One region of the Actinopolymorpha sp. B17G11 genome, then DNA from elsewhere that is predicted to be linked to it. Evidence: riboswitches for the same ligand, from Rfam matches in the RefSeq annotation. Region 1 holds a riboswitch; each other region holds the start of a gene.
The links. Region 1 has a riboswitch for S-adenosylmethionine ahead of ABN028_RS07390 (aminotransferase class V-fold PLP-dependent enzyme). Riboswitches for the same ligand answer to the same signal wherever they lie in the genome.
Positions count from the first base shown of each region.

Region 2: linked by a shared signal. The riboswitch ahead of thrC (threonine synthase) and the one ahead of ABN028_RS07390 (aminotransferase class V-fold PLP-dependent enzyme) in region 1 are both predicted to bind S-adenosylmethionine.
Region 3: linked by a shared signal. The riboswitch ahead of ABN028_RS01920 (GNAT family N-acetyltransferase) and the one ahead of ABN028_RS07390 (aminotransferase class V-fold PLP-dependent enzyme) in region 1 are both predicted to bind S-adenosylmethionine.

Region 1 is NZ_JBEFTW010000005.1:27,837-32,736, reverse strand. It holds gene ABN028_RS07395 (TrpB-like pyridoxal phosphate-dependent enzyme) at 152-1,516, opposite strand; SAM riboswitch class IV at 1,828-1,954, shown strand; gene ABN028_RS07390 (aminotransferase class V-fold PLP-dependent enzyme) at 1,994-3,463, shown strand; gene ABN028_RS07385 (cysteine dioxygenase) at 3,749-4,213, shown strand; gene ABN028_RS07380 (rhodanese-like domain-containing protein) at 4,210-4,740, shown strand; gene ABN028_RS07375 (glycoside hydrolase family 6 protein) at 4,883-4,900, opposite strand, start outside.
Region 2 is NZ_JBEFTW010000001.1:50,924-55,823, forward strand. It holds gene ABN028_RS00230 (serine hydrolase domain-containing protein) at 1-218, shown strand, start outside; gene ABN028_RS00235 (aldo/keto reductase) at 283-1,320, opposite strand; gene ABN028_RS00240 (LysR family transcriptional regulator) at 1,393-2,304, shown strand; partial or broken gene ABN028_RS00245 (IS1380 family transposase) at 2,323-2,581, opposite strand; SAM riboswitch class I at 2,939-3,115, shown strand; gene thrC (threonine synthase) at 3,129-4,412, shown strand; gene ABN028_RS00255 (MoaD/ThiS family protein) at 4,409-4,684, shown strand; gene ABN028_RS00260 (alpha-amylase family protein) at 4,804-4,900, shown strand, end outside.
Region 3 is NZ_JBEFTW010000001.1:442,335-447,234, reverse strand. It holds gene ABN028_RS01940 (GNAT family N-acetyltransferase) at 1-320, shown strand, start outside; gene ABN028_RS01935 (dihydrofolate reductase family protein) at 452-1,072, opposite strand; gene ABN028_RS01930 (SRPBCC family protein) at 1,072-1,578, opposite strand; gene ABN028_RS01925 (ArsR/SmtB family transcription factor) at 1,582-1,938, opposite strand; gene ABN028_RS01920 (GNAT family N-acetyltransferase) at 2,080-2,703, opposite strand; SAM riboswitch class I at 2,711-2,799, opposite strand; gene ABN028_RS01915 (dihydrofolate reductase family protein) at 2,952-3,566, shown strand; gene ABN028_RS01910 (GntR family transcriptional regulator) at 3,609-4,730, opposite strand.

The sequences.
Region 1 (4,900 bases):
CAAATGACCACGTTGAGCATGCAGGTGTGACCTGGACCGGTGTCGATGCCTGGCTGGGCGTCCGTACGCCTGCTCAGCGTGGTCATTTGCCGCCGCGCGGAACGCCTGCGCCATGCGGGAAGAACCGTCGCCCTGTCCGAAAGAACCGGCGCTATGCGGGGACGGTGGGCAGGCCCGCGACAGCGGCTGCCACCTGGTCCGAGGCGAGTTCGTGGTCGACAAGCTCACCGGCGAGATACGTACCGTAGGCCGCGAGATCCAGGTGACCGTGCCCGCACAGTGCGGTGAGGATGACCTTCTCCTCGCCAGACTCCTTGCAGCGCAGGGCTTCGTCGATGCACGCGGCGAGGGCGTGGGTGGGCTCCGGCGCCGGCACGATCCCTTCCGTACGCGCGAACTGCACACCCGCCTCGAAGCACTCCCGCTGCGTCTTCGCCACCGCCTCGATCAAACCCAGCTCGTAGATATGGGAGAGCAGCGGCGACATGCCGTGGTAGCGCAGCCCACCGGCGTGGATCGGGTCGGGGATGAAGTCGTGGCCCAGCGTGTGCATCTTCATCAAGGGCGTCATGCCTGCCGTGTCACCGAAGTCGTACGCATAGACCCCCTTCGTCAGCGACGGGCAGCTCGCCGGCTCCACGGCGCGGATCGTGACGTCGAGCCGACCCGCCAGCTTCTCGCGGAGGAAGGGGAACGCGAGCCCGCCGAAGTTCGAGCCGCCGCCGGTGCAGCCGATGAGGACGTCCGGTGTCAACCCCACCTTGCCGAACTGCGCGACCACCTCCTCGCCGATGATCGTCTGGTGCAGCAGCACGTGGTTGAGGACGCTGCCGAGGGAGTAGTTGGTGTCGGCGTTCGTCGCCGCGACCTCGACCGCCTCCGAGATCGCGATGCCGAGCGACCCGGGCGAGTCGGGATCCTTCTCCAGCACGGCGCGCCCGGCCGCGGTCAGGTCCGACGGCGACGGGTGGATGGTGCCGCCGAACGTCTCGATCATGATCTTGCGGTACGGCTTCTGGTCGTACGACGCGCGCACCTGCCAGACCTCGCAGGCCAGGTCGTACTGCGAGCAGGCGAACGCCAGCGCCGTGCCCCACTGGCCCGCGCCTGTCTCGGTCGTCAACCTGCGTACGCCCGCCTTGGCGTTGTAGTACGCCTGGGGCACGGCGGTGTTCGGCTTGTGGGACCCGGCGGGTGAGCCGCCTTCGTACTTGTAGAAGATCTTGGCCGGCGTGCCGAGCGCCTTCTCCAGGCGATGGGCGCGGTAGAGCGGCGACGGCCGCCACAGCCGGTAGACGTCGAGGACCTCCTCGGGAATCTCGACGTACCGCTCGGTCGTCACCTCCTGCAGGATGAGGTCCATCGGGAAGAGCGGGGCGAGGTCGTCCGGGCCAACCGGCTGGTGGGTGCCCGGGTGCAGGACCGGCGGCGGTGGGCTCGGCAGGTCAGCGAGCACGTTGTACCAGGCTCGTGGCAGCTCGGACTCGTCGAGAACAATCTTCGTCGGTGCAGGCATGCCGGTCACGGTAGCCGGGCCGCGTCGATGGGCGGAACCCCGAAGCCGTGGGTACGCCCGGTCGGTTCACCGGACGGTCAGGATGCGGACCCGCCCGAGCGAGCCCGCGGCGGTCAGTTCGACGACCCCGATCGGTCGATCGCCAGGCTGCGGATGTGGGCCTCCGACGGCTGGTCACGACCTTCGGCAAAGAGGACGTACGACTATGGGCTGCCGGAGGTCGAGCTGCAGGCTGCCCGCATATTGGTACGCGCGTCCATTATTTGATACATCGAGGCGAGTTGCTCCTGCCACCGGTTAACGTGTGTCGCGGTCATGAGTGCCAGCAAGGGCGCCAAGCCCTGAGAGCCCCGGCTTGCTGGCCGGCAACCCTCCAACCGCGGTGGGGTGCCCCGGGTGAGGACCAGGTGGTGCCGCCCGGCACCACAAGCGCGGGACCCGCGGCCCACAGGGTCCCCGAGACCTTGTGAGGTACGCATGACACCAGTCGACACCGCGCCTGCGCCCTGTGCGCCGTTCGCCCCCAGCGCCACCACACTGCCGCTGAGCCCCACCCCACTGTCGTTCACCGCCACCTCGCCGCCGCCTAACGCCGCTCCACCCTCGCCGAACGCCGTTCCACGTGGCTCAGAAGCCGGCCTCCAGCCGCTCCTCCCGGTGGTCGGTGCCGACCTGCAGGTGCCGGTCGTCAGCGGCCAGCAGGTGCCGTACGCCCAACTCGACTATGCAGCAAGCGCGCCCTGCCTGTCCGCCGTCGCGGCCCACCTGAACGGCGTTCTCCCGTTCTACGCGAGCGTGCACCGAGGGGCGGGATACGCCTCGCAGGTGAGTACGACGCTCTACGAGACCGCGCGGGCCAAGGTCGCCGCGTTCGTGGGTGCCCGCCCGGACGACGTGGTGGTCTTCACCCGCAACACGACAGATGCGCTCACCCTGCTCGCACACTGCGTACCCACCGGCGAAGCGGTCGTCCACCTCGACATCGAACATCACGCCAATCTGCTCCCGTGGCGGCATCGCGCGAGTGGGAAGACCCGCTGCGTCCTCGCCGGCACCACCCAGCGCGCCACCCTCATCAGCCTGCGCGCCGAACTCGCCGCCCGCCCGGCCGCACTGGTCGCGGTCACCGGCGCGTCCAACGTCACCGGCGAGCTGCTGCCGATCGCCGACATCGTGGACATCGCGCACGCTGCCGGGGCGCGGGTCGTCGTGGACGCCGCCCAACTCGCCCCGCACCGCCGGATCGACCTGGCGGCCAGCGGCGTGGACTACCTCGCGCTGTCGGGTCACAAGCTCTACGCACCGTTCGGAGCGGGTGTCCTCGTCGGACGTCGCGACTGGCTCGACGCTGCCCCGGCCTACCTTCCCGGTGGCGGCGCGGCGCGCGAGGTCGGCCTCACCCACACCGATTGGGCACCCGCGCCCGCCCGGCACGAGGGTGGTACGCCCAACGTGCTCGGCGCGGTGGCGCTCGGCTTTGCGTGCGACACCCTGGCCGGCCTCCCCGACGGTGCGCTCGAAACCCACGAGGAGACCCTTCGGGAACGCCTGACCGAGCGGCTGGCCAGCATTCCCGGCGTACGCCTGCACAGGATCTGGCGGGACAGCCCGAGCTCGATCGGGGTGGTGGCGTTCTCGGTGGACGACCTGCATCCGGGTCTCGTCGCGGCGTACGTCTCGGCCGAGCACGGCATCGGCATCCGGCATGGACGGTTCTGCGCTCACCCGCTGGTGTCCCGGCTGGGTGCGCCGGAGGGTGCGCTGCGGGCGAGCTTCGGCGTCGGGAGCACGGTGGCCGACGTCGACCGACTCGCCGATGCCGTGAGCGCGCTGGTCTCGTCGGGAACCTGCTGGTCGTACTCCGACAGCAGCGGTGCGTGGGCCCCGACGCCGGACCCGCGGCCCCGTCCGTCGTGGGCCCAGCCGGAAGCGGCGGTGATCCCATGAGTCCGTCCCTGACCACGCCGCTGCTCGAGACGTTCTGGATCGGCCGGCGCTGCGACCACTTCGACGAATGGTGTCCTCGCCCCGCTGGTCCGCACTGACCTCCTCCACACCCGGGGAGGCGTGTGGCCCTAGGTCGATCGACGTTCGTCACGACTTCCCGGTGAAGACTTCCGCTGGAGGAACGCTGTGTCCGCAACCTCACTTCCGTTTCGGGATCTCAATTCCTATAAATCAGGTCTAGTTGCTGGTGTATCTGGTGCTCGCCCGCCCCGCCCGAATGCCGGAGTGGCCTCCGCCGCCGCCCTGGTCCGCCGGATCGCGGGCGAGCCGGCCAGGTGGCGCCAGGGCGTCGAGTTCGGCAGCGGCGACGACCGCTGGTACTCCCGGCTCGACCGGGACCCGGGTCACGAGATCTGGCTGATCAGCTGGCTGCCAGGACAGAACACCGGACTCCACGACCATGGTGAGGCTCTGGGCGCGTTCATCGTGATCGAGGGCACGCTGTCCGAGGCAACCGTCCAGCCGGCGAGCCAGGTCGGCGGCCCGGTTCGTACCGCCCGTCGTGCGTTCGCGGCGGGTTCGGTTCGTGGCTTCGGGTATGAGCACATCCACGACGTCGCCAACCTGGGTACCGTCCCCGCCATCAGTCTGCACGCCTACGCACCGGAGCTCACCGCCATGACGCAGTACGTCCTCGAAGGCCAACGACTTCGCGTCGTCTCGTCGGAGCGCGCGGGAGTGGACTGGTGACCAGCACGACGCAGACCCTCCATGGCCAGCAGACCCCGCAGTCCCCTCAGTCCCCTCAGACCCCGCAATCCCCTCAGACCCCGCAGTCCCCTCAGACCCCGCAGTCCCCTCAGACCCCGCAATCCCCTCAGCCCCCACAGGGCATCGACGACCTGCTCGCCCGCGCCCGCAGCCACCTCGACCGCGTGAGTCCGGCTGAGGCGTACGAACAGGTGAAGGCCGGCGCGCTGCTCGTCGACATCCGCCCGAGCGAGCAACGGCGACGTGAGGGCCACGTCGAAGGCGCCGTCCCGAATGTGCTCGTCATCGAACGCAACGTCCTCGAATGGCGGCTCGACCCGGCATCCGTCGCTCGCGTCCCCGAAGCGACCGGCTACGACGTGGCGGTCATCGTCCTGTGCTCGCAGGGTTATGCCTCCAGCCTGGCGGCCGCGACCCTGCAGGAGTTGGGGCTGCACCGGGCGACCGACGTCGACGGCGGATTCGTGGACTGGCGAGCGGCAGGTCTGCCGCATCGGACGGAGTAGCCCCGCCCGACCACCGCTGAGGCGAAGCTATGGGGACCAGGGCGCCCCTCACGCAGAGCCGCCTGGGATGAGGGGCACCTTGAGCCGAACCTTTGGGAGCAGGACGCCCCTCATCCAGTGCCGCCTGGGTTGACGTGCACTCTCAGTCGCCGGTGGGATC
Region 2 (4,900 bases), on a different contig from region 1:
GCTACGGGCTCGGCATCTATCCCGTGGAGGTGCCGTGCGTGCCGGGCGGTGTCGCATGGGGCCACAACGGCCAGGTGTTCGGCTACTACAGCGCCGTCTTCACCACCCCGGACGGATCCCGCCAGGCCGCGGTCGGCGCCAACGCGTGGATCATGACGGAGGACGGGACGCTGAACCCCACCGCCGAGCAGGTCGCGGCCGCCGCACTCTGCGACTAGCCCGGGCCGTTCGGCGATCCTTAGCCCCGGATCCACCGACGAATTGAGGATCCGGGGCTAAGGTCTAGCGCTTCAGCTGCGCGAGCTCCCCCAGGCCGAGCTGCTGCGAGAGCATCCGGTAGGGGTACATCTCCGGCGGTGGCGTGTGCGCGGCCAGCCGCGCCTGCTCTTCTTCGGTGAGCGTGACGTCTATCGTTCCGAGCAGGTCATCGAGCTGTTCGAATGTGCGGGGGCCAACGATCGGCGCGACCACGCCTTCGACCCCGAGGAGCCAGGCGAGCGCGACCTGCGCGATCGTCGCACCCTTGTTGCGCGCGATCGCATCCGCCTCATCGACCACGCGGAAGTTGCGCTCGATCGCGCGGCGGTGGCGCGCCTCCTCGAGGTTGTCGCCCGCGCCGGCCATCCGCGAGTCCTCTGGGGGCTCGGTGTCGCGCGAGTACTTTCCGGTCAGGAAGCCGGCCCCTAGCGGCCCCCACGGAATCACGCCAATGCCGGCGGCGCGGCAGAACGGCAGGACCTCCACCTCGATCGAGCGCTCCACGAGCGAGTACTGCGGCTGCAGGGAGACGAACGGCGCCCAGCCGTTGCGGTCCTGCAGCCCGACCGCCCAGGCGAGCAGCCACGCCGGGAAGTTCGAGGCGCCAAGCGCGCGCACCTTACCGGCGCGCACAAGCCCGTCGAGGGCCTCCAGCGAGTCCTCGAGCGGCGTGTCGGGGTCCGGTGCATGGACCTGGTAGAGGTCGATCACGTCGATGCCCAGGCGCCTCAGGCTCGCGTCGCACGCCGCGCGCACGCGGTCAGGGGCGAGGCCCTTCCCGGGCGGGTCGGAGACGGGCATGCGGACCTTCGTGGCCACGACGACCTCGTCGCGGTGCGAGGCCAGCCACGGCGCAAGCGTGCGCTCGGACTCCCCGTCGCCGTAGACGTCCGCGGTGTCGAGGAAGTTGCCGCCGGCCTCGAGGTAGCGGTCCAGCATCCGGTGCGACTCGTCGCGCGGCGTCTTGCCGCCCATGAGCATCGTGCCGAGGCAGAGCCGGGTCACCTGGAGCGGGCCAAGTTTCCTGGTGTCCATTGGGCGTATCGCCTTCACCGTTGTCATGCAGGAGAGGCTATGAGCCAGCGATTGATGCGTCCAATGCCCAAATCGTTGTGCTCTCATATCATCTTGCGCATGATATCGAGTTCGCAGCGCCAGCTGCGCGCCCTGTTGATGGTCGCGGATGAGCTGCATGTGGGTCGTGCGGCCGAGCGGCTCGGCGTCACCCAACCCTCGCTTAGCCGGCAGATCGCCGCCATGGAGAAGGACCTCGGTGTCCCTCTCTTTTCGCGTGCACGAAGGCGGTTCGTCCTGACTCCGGCTGGCGAGGTCGTGGTCGCCGGGGCCCGCGAGATCCTTGCCCGTAGCGACGAAGTCGTACGCGACGCCAAACGCGCGCACGCTGGCGAGGTTGGCTCCCTACGGCTGGGATTCGTCCAGTCGGCAACCTACGATGCGATTCCGCGACTCGTCAGTACCTTCCGTGCTGCATATCCGGACGTCGTCGTCAACGCCCGCACGATGACGACGTTGGAACAGAGCGTGGCCCTACGCAGCGGTCATCTCGATGTCGGCCTGCTCCGGCCCGTCATGGCGCTGCACGGGCTGACGAAGAAGGTGATCTCGCGCGACGCGCTCGTGGCAGCCCTGCCGGCGACCCACCGGCTCGTGGGATACGAACGTATTCCCCTCGCCGCACTGGCCGACGAGTCATTCGTGTTCTTCATCAGAGATTCCGGGCCGATCGTCCATGACACGATCATCGGTTACTGTCTGGCCGCAGGGTTCAGCCCGCGGATCGTGCAGGAGGCTCAGGTGCAGACCATCCCCGCACTCGTCGCCGCCGACCTGGGCGTCTCGCTTCTCATCTCTCCAACACCACCGCACGATGCGAGTCAGGTGGTCTACCGCCCGATCCAGGACGACCTTCCACTATGGGACATGGCGCTGGCCTGGTCGGCGAGCAACCAGTCGCCGACCTTGGCCAGATTCCTTGCCGTCGCCGAGAATGCCTCGTCAATGGCGACGGGCGACGCCAGCCGGTGAGACGTCCGATGAGCCAGCGATCGACACATCGGCGCCGGCGGGACCGCCGACAGCACCCAGGCCGCGTCCGTAAGAACGCCCAGTCCGCCCGGACCAGCGGCTTGGCGGCAGTCAGGCCACGGATGGTCTTCAGCGCGTCGCTGACCAGCCGCTTCGCGCCGCGTGGTGAGCCAGTCGAGCCCTTGCGCAGCCGCTGCGCCACGACCACCGGCGCGCCGGTCGCGGCAATCACCGTAGCCAGCAACGCATTCAGCCCGCGCACACAGGAAGAACCCCAACGTCGACGGCGTGTACGCCCGGTCGAAGACCCGAGGGACGCTTGCCGCCATGCCGCAACAGGTCCACGCCACTCTCATCCCACCCAATTCGTCGGTGGGTCCGGGCTTAGCGACCCTTGGCGACCTTCGCCGAATCGCCAGGCAAATGACCACGCTGGGTAGGCCCCCGGAACCCGACACATGCGTGGACGCATGGCGGGGGTCCTGTCGCCTACCCAGCGTGGTCATTTGCGGCTCCTCACGGCGCGGGACCGACCGCCACCGTCCCGATGGTGGACAACCGTCTCGAATACTGGTCCTGCCGGACGATCTCGGAGACGGGTCAGTTACGCTCGCCGACAACAACTCAACAAGGAATCTCATCCAGAGGGGCAGAGGGACCGGCCCGACGAAGCCCCGGCAACCGGCCGACCGCCGACGCGTGTGTCTCGCGTGCATCAGAGGCCCCGCGGCGGACACGGTGCCAAGTCCGGCTCACGACGACCCGACCAGGAGATCCCTGGGCCGGCTCGGACGCTTGAGGAAGATGAGGAAGGAAGGCCTCTCATGACGACCACGTACGCCGGCGCCGACACGACGGGCGCCGCGCAGACCCCCCGCCCCGGTGCGTTCGGCAACGCCACGAGTCTGCGATGTCGCGAGTGTGGCGCGACCACCGAACTCGGCGCGCAGTACGCCTGTACCGAATGCTTCGGCCCCCTCGAGGTGGCCTACGACTACCCGCAGATCACCCGCGACGACCTCGCCGCGGGGCCGGCCAACATCTGGCGCTACCAGGCGCTCCTGCCGGTGCCCACCGACGTCGCGTCGTTCCCCAACACGGAACCCGGCCTCACCCCGCTCGTCCGTGCCGACCGCCTGGCCGCCGCCCTCGGTGTCAGGACCCTGTGGATCAAGAACGACGCGGCCAACCCGACCCACTCGTTCAAGGATCGCGTGGTGGCGGTCGCACTCAGCGCGGCCCGCGAGCTGGGGTTCCAGGTGCTGGCGTGCCCGTCGACCGGCAACCTCGCCAATGCCGTCGCCGCGGCCGCTGCCCGGGCGGGCATCCGCAGCGTCGTCATGGTCCCGCACAACCTCGAACAGCAGAAGATCCTCACGACCGCCGTCTACGGCGGCACCCTGGTCGCTGTCGAAGGCACCTACGACGACGTCAACCGGCTCGCCAGCGAGATCGCCGGTGAGGAAGAGAGCTGGGCGTTCGTCAACGTCAACGTCCGGCCCTACTACGCCGAGGGTTCCAAGACGCTGGGCTTCGAGATCGCCGAACAGCTCGGTTGGCGGCTGCCCCAGCAGGTCGTCGTCCCGATCGCGTCCGGTGCGCAGCTGGTGAAGGTCGACAAGGGACTGCGGGAGTTCGTCGACCTCGGGCTGATCGAGGATGCGCCGTACAAGATCTTCGGCGCGCAGGCGACGGGTTGCGCGCCGGTGTCGGCGGCGTTCAAGGCGGGCCACGACGTGGTGGCGCCGGTACGTCCGGACACCATCGCCAAGTCGCTCGCGATCGGCAACCCTGCCGACGGACCGTACGTGCTCGATGTCTGCCGACGCACGGGCGGTGTCGTCGAGGACGTCAGTGACGACGAGGTGGTCGAGGGCATCGCGCTGCTCGCGCGCACGGAGGGGATCTTCGGCGAGACCGCCGGCGGCGTCACCGTCGCGACGCTGAGAAAGCTGATCGACACCGGGCAACTCGACCCTGACGCGGAGACCGTCATCATCAACTCCGGCGACGGACTGAAGACGCTGGACGCCATCGCCGGCAAGGTGGGACCTGCGGCAACCATCCGTCCGACGTACGACGCATTCACGAAGGCAGGGCTCGCATGAGCGTGAAGGTACGAGTTCCGACGATCCTGCGCACCTACACCGGCGGCGCTTCCGAGGTGGACGCGGACGGTGCCACGCTCGGCGAGGTGCTCGACTCCCTGGAGACGAAGTACCCCGGCATCCGCGCCCGGGTGCTCGACGACGCCGGGAAGCTGCGCCGGTTCGTCAACGTCTATGTCGGCGAGGAGGACGTGCGCTTCGCTTCCGGCCTGGAAACCCCCACACCGGAAGGCGTTCAGGTCTCGGTGATCCCCGCCGTCGCCGGCGGCTGAACCGCACCGTCGCTGGCAGTAGAGCCCGCTCGCTGGCGGGGGCCCGCTCGTGGGGCGGCCCGAGTTCCGGTCACTGACTGCTGAACCCGGTTCCCGGAGTCTCCGGAAAGGAAGTCCACGTGCCTTCCCTGAAGCTTCCGGACGCGGTGTTCGTCGTCCACGACCATCGTGACGGCCCCCGTCAAGCTCACCTTGACGGAGGCCGTTTCACGTCCT
Region 3 (4,900 bases), on a different contig from region 1:
GTCGCGCCATCGGTCTCTTCGGATTCAACTCCTGGGAGAGATTCCATCGCCGCGCCGACATCGGTTATGACCTCCGGCGCGATTACTGGGGCCGCGGGATCGCGACTGAAGCCCTCGAGGCCATCCTCCGGTTCGGGTTCACCCGCATGGACCTCAACCGCGTCGAGGCGGAGACGATCGCCGACAACCACGAGTCGGTACGCCTGCTCAAGCGACTGGGATTTCAGCGAGAAGGCCTTCGGCGGGCGTACTCCCTGGAGGAGGACGGCACCTTTCACGACAGTGCGATCTACGGCCTTCTCGCACATGACTATCGCTGAGGCGGCGGGCGGGTTCGTGGACCAACCGTCAGTTGATCCCTGACGCGGCTCACGATTCGGGGCCCGCGTGGGTGTTCCTTCGCGTCCGCCGTCCGCCGTGTGTCGTCCGCCGTGTGTCGTCCGCCGTGCGCCTACCGCTGCCGGACGGCGTAGGTCAGGTGCGTCACCCTCGGGGAGGGCTCCGCGCGGATCGGCTCCAGGGCCACGCGGCCCGCGTCCACGCCCTCGAACAGGCGGATTCCGGAGCCGAACAGCACGGGCGACAGCGCGATCGAGAACTCGTCGATCAGGCCGGCGTTCACGTACTCCAGGATCGTCGCGCCGCCGCCCGCGATGCGGACATCTCGGTCGCCGGCGGCCTCGCGGGCCTGGTCGAGGGCGGCCTCGATGCCGTCGTTGACGAACTGGAAGGTGGTCCCGCCCGGCCGCTCCCAGGGGTCACGCTTCTCGTGCGTCACGACGAACACCGGGGTGTGGAACGGCGCCTCCTCCGGCCACATCTGCTCGCCGGCGTCGAACATGCGCTTGCCCATGACGCTCGCGCCGGTGCGCAGATACGTCTCCCGCACGATCTCGTTGTCGCGCCCTTCCTCGCCGCCCCCGCCGAGCTTCAGGTTCTCCCGGAAGAACCGCAGTGGGAAGACCCACCGCTGCAGTTCCACCCACTGCTGCCCCATCAAGTCCCCGAGGGACTCGGGCGCGATGAAACCGTCCAGCGACATCGACACGCTGAAGAACACCTTCCCGGCCATCAGTCCTCCGCTCCCAACCGAGTGATCTCGGTGACGTAGGCCGCCAGCTTGCTCAGGGTCTGCTGGCCGGCTTCGATCGCGTGGTACTTCTCGACCGCCTCGTCGCGCAGTTCTTTGGTGGGGAACACCGTGCGCATCTCGATCCGGGTCGCCGCACCGTCGGGCTCGAACGTCAGGACCGACTCGAAGGCGTTCGGGTCGCCGCGGGACTCACCGTGCAGCAGCGCGATCCGTTCCGGCGGGGCGATCTCGGTCCAGGAGATCCACTCGGTGTAGTCCGTCCCGTCCGGCCCGTGCATCACGAAGTCCCACTCCCCGCCGACGCCGAACTCGAACGACCGCGTGGTCGTGGTGAACCCCTCCGGCCCCCACCACCGCGACAGGTGCCGCACCTCGGTGAACGCCTCGAACACCAGCTCCCGCGGGGCGTCGATGACCCGGGAGATCACGATCTCCCGGTCAGCCGTCGCGGACTGCGCCGGCCCTCCTCGTCCCGTCGCGCTCATCAGCTACTCCTCCTGCCCTGCCTGCTCTAGACGGGCCTGCTTCAGGTCCTGCACGTACGCGTCCAGCCGGTCGAAGCTCTCGCTCCAGAAGCGCTCGAACCCACCGGTCCACTCGTGGACCGGTCGCAGCCCGCGGGCGTCAAGGCCGTACAGGCGCTGCTTGCCTGCCTTGCGGTCCCGCACCAGCCCGACCTCCCGGAGCACCCGCAGGTGTTTGGACGCGCGCGGCTGGGTCATCCCCAACTCCCGGGCCAACTCGGTCACCGGCCGCTCACCCGCCCGCAGCAGCACCAGGATCTCCCGGCGCCGCGGCTCGGCGATCGCGTTGAAGACGTCCGACGTCGTCGCGGCTCGTGCCATGTCCGCCATCATATGCCCATATCGGCATGCGTCAAGTCGTGAGGAATCAGGCGGCAGCGAGATCCAGCGTGTATCCGGGAAATCCCTCGCAGAGAGGGGTCACGCCGTACTCCGCATAGACGTCGAGGCTCGCCTCAGGCCCTATCGAATGCTCAGGCCCTCGATCCGCGCGCCGAGTGCCGACTTGACGGACGGCCATTCGGTCGCGACGACAGAGAACATGGCCGAGTCGCGCAACGCCCCCGCCTCCCCAGGCGCCCACGAGGCCGACCAACTGCGCAACACCCCCTCGAAGCGCGCCCCGAGGCCGTCGATCGCCCGGCGCGAACGTTCGTTGCGGGCGTCCGTCTTGAGGTCGACACGGGCCACCCCCAACGTCTCGAACGCATACGTGAAGAGCAGCAGCTTTGCCTCGGCATTGATCCCCGTGCCCTGCGCCGACGCCGCAAGCCAGGTCCAGCCGATTTCGATGGCGCGCAGGTCCTGCCGGTCCGGCCACGTTCGCGGGTTCCAGAGGGCTGTGCAACCCACGGCCATACCGTCCCGCTGCCGGACCTGCGCGAAGGGCGTGAGTCCCTCGCTCCTGCGAGCGAACTGGGTCGCCAGGTACTCCTTCACCCCGGCGGCACGGGGAACCACGGTGAAGCCGTAGGTGCGGCGATCTTCCTCCGCGGCCCGCGCCAGATCCGACGCGTGAGCCATCGCCAGTGGCTCCAGCCGAACGAACGATCCATGGAGTACGGGCACATCGAGCCATGCGCTCATGAGTGCCTCCTCATCGTTCCTGGCATTGGCACCTTGCCGTAGGGCAGGTTGCCGGACCGTCATTGGGCCAGGTCCCTCGGATCCTCTGGATGAACCTCGGTGAGGGGATCATGCCTCGGCGTAGGACGGCGGTCAACGTCGGCCGCCACCGAACCGGCGAACTGCCGCGAACACCGATGAATCCGCGCCACGATCGTGGTCTGCACCTGCGTCACCCGCGGAATCGGCGGTTCGGCAAACGAATGAGGATGACTGAGGAGGTCCCGATCATGGGCAAAGTGATCGTGGGGGCCACGGTGTCCGTTGACGGGTTCATCGCGGACGAGAACGACAATGTGGGCCCACTGTTCGAGTGGTACGGAAACGGCGACGTGGCGACAACCATGGGAGATCCGGACCGGGTTTTCCATGTGAGCGCCGCCAGCGCCGAGTACATTCGTTCGACCTCGGGCAATGTTCGCGCGGCGGTGATCGGTCGGCACCTGTTCGACATCACGAACGGATGGCACGGCGTACCCGCGGCAGGCGATCACGTCTTCGTGGTGACTCACCAGCCGCCCACCAACTGGGGGTTCCCCGACGCGCCGTTCACGTTCGTCACCGATGGTGTGCCCAGCGCCATCGCGCAGGCACAGGCCTACGCCGGCGACGGCGACGTGTCGGTGACCTCGGGCGACATCGGGCGCCAGGCTCTCGAGGCCGGTCTGGTCGACGAGGTCCACCTCAGCGTGGCACCGGTCATTCTCGGCAGTGGGAAGCGCTTCTTCGGATCCTCCTCCCTGCCCCAACAACTGCTGGAGAACCCGCGGACCATCGAGGGGGATCGCGCCCTGCACCTCATCTACGCCGTCCGCCCGTCCTGACAGGCCGACGAACGCCTGCTGTCGCGGGGTTCTTCCCAGCCTTCACCTGGTCGGATCGACAAGGGTGAACGGTACGACCGACCTGAGCGGCACGTCGTCGCCGCCCAGCTGGGCGTGGAGAAGGTCGACGGCGCGGCGGCCCATCTCCTGCTGGTCCTGCTTGATGTAGACGAAGGTGCCGGCATCAGTCGGCGATTCCAGTGAGTCGAAGCAGGCGATCATCCGACGGTCGGGATCCCATTCACCCGCGTGCTCGAGAACCTGTCGCAGCAGGACGGCGATGTTGTACTCGCAGGCCACGAAGCCGGTGATGCCTGGTTCGCGTTTGAGGAAAGCGCGCAGAGCCTCGCGGTCGGCGCTCGCCACGTCCGCTGACCGCGACCCCGGCAGTGTGCTGTGGAATTCGGTGAAACAGCGTTCGGCGTCTGGTGGATGTCCGCGCTCACGCAGGACGTCACGGTATCCCTGCATCCGTTCCTCGATGCTGGAGGTGTTCTCGACCGGTGGGGACAGGAAGGCGACCTGCTCGTGTCCCTGGTCGAGCACGCGAGAGGTGAGGGCACGAGCCGCGGCTGCGTTGTCGGTGAAGACCGAGCATGCCGGGATCCCACGAAGGTACCGGTCGACCAGGACGAGCGGAGAGCGGTCGAGCACGAGCCGCACCAGGCTTGCGTTGTAGAACTCCCCGTGGACAGGGAAGACGATCAGTCCGTCCGCGACACCACCGACGAGGGCATCGATCGCCTGCTCCTCGACCTGCTGACTGTCCCGGGTCCGCCGGACGACCAGGTGGTAGCCGAGTTCTGCGCACCGCTCCTCGATCGCACAGAGGAGTTCCAGCCCGTACGCCTCAGAGGCGTCGGGAAGCACCAGGGCGAGGCAGCCGGTGCTCGGTGGCCGCTCACGTGGTCGAGCACCAGCGTGACGTACGGCGTCGATGCGGCCGACGTCATCGGTCACGAACGACCCCATGCCGCGCCTGCGGTCGACCACACCGGCTTCGGCGAGCATGCGAAGCGCCCGCTTGGAGGTGATGCGGCTGACGCCGAACTGCTCCGCCAGCTCCTTCTCGGACGGGACCCGCTCCCCTGGCTTGAGAGTCTCGGTGCGGATCTGGTGGAGGACGTAGTCGTAGACCCGCTCGTAGAGGAATGGATCGGGCACGCGTCCTCCCGAGGGGCGGCTGGGCAGATCTATACCATCTTGCGACCATGTGCATACTATCCTGCGACCACCGCACCGTGAACGTCTCGCATGGCCAACCCTTCCAAGCGTCACAGCAGTCCTGGCTGTCTAGCCCGCGCCATCGCGCGACCACACCGCGCACCGCGCAG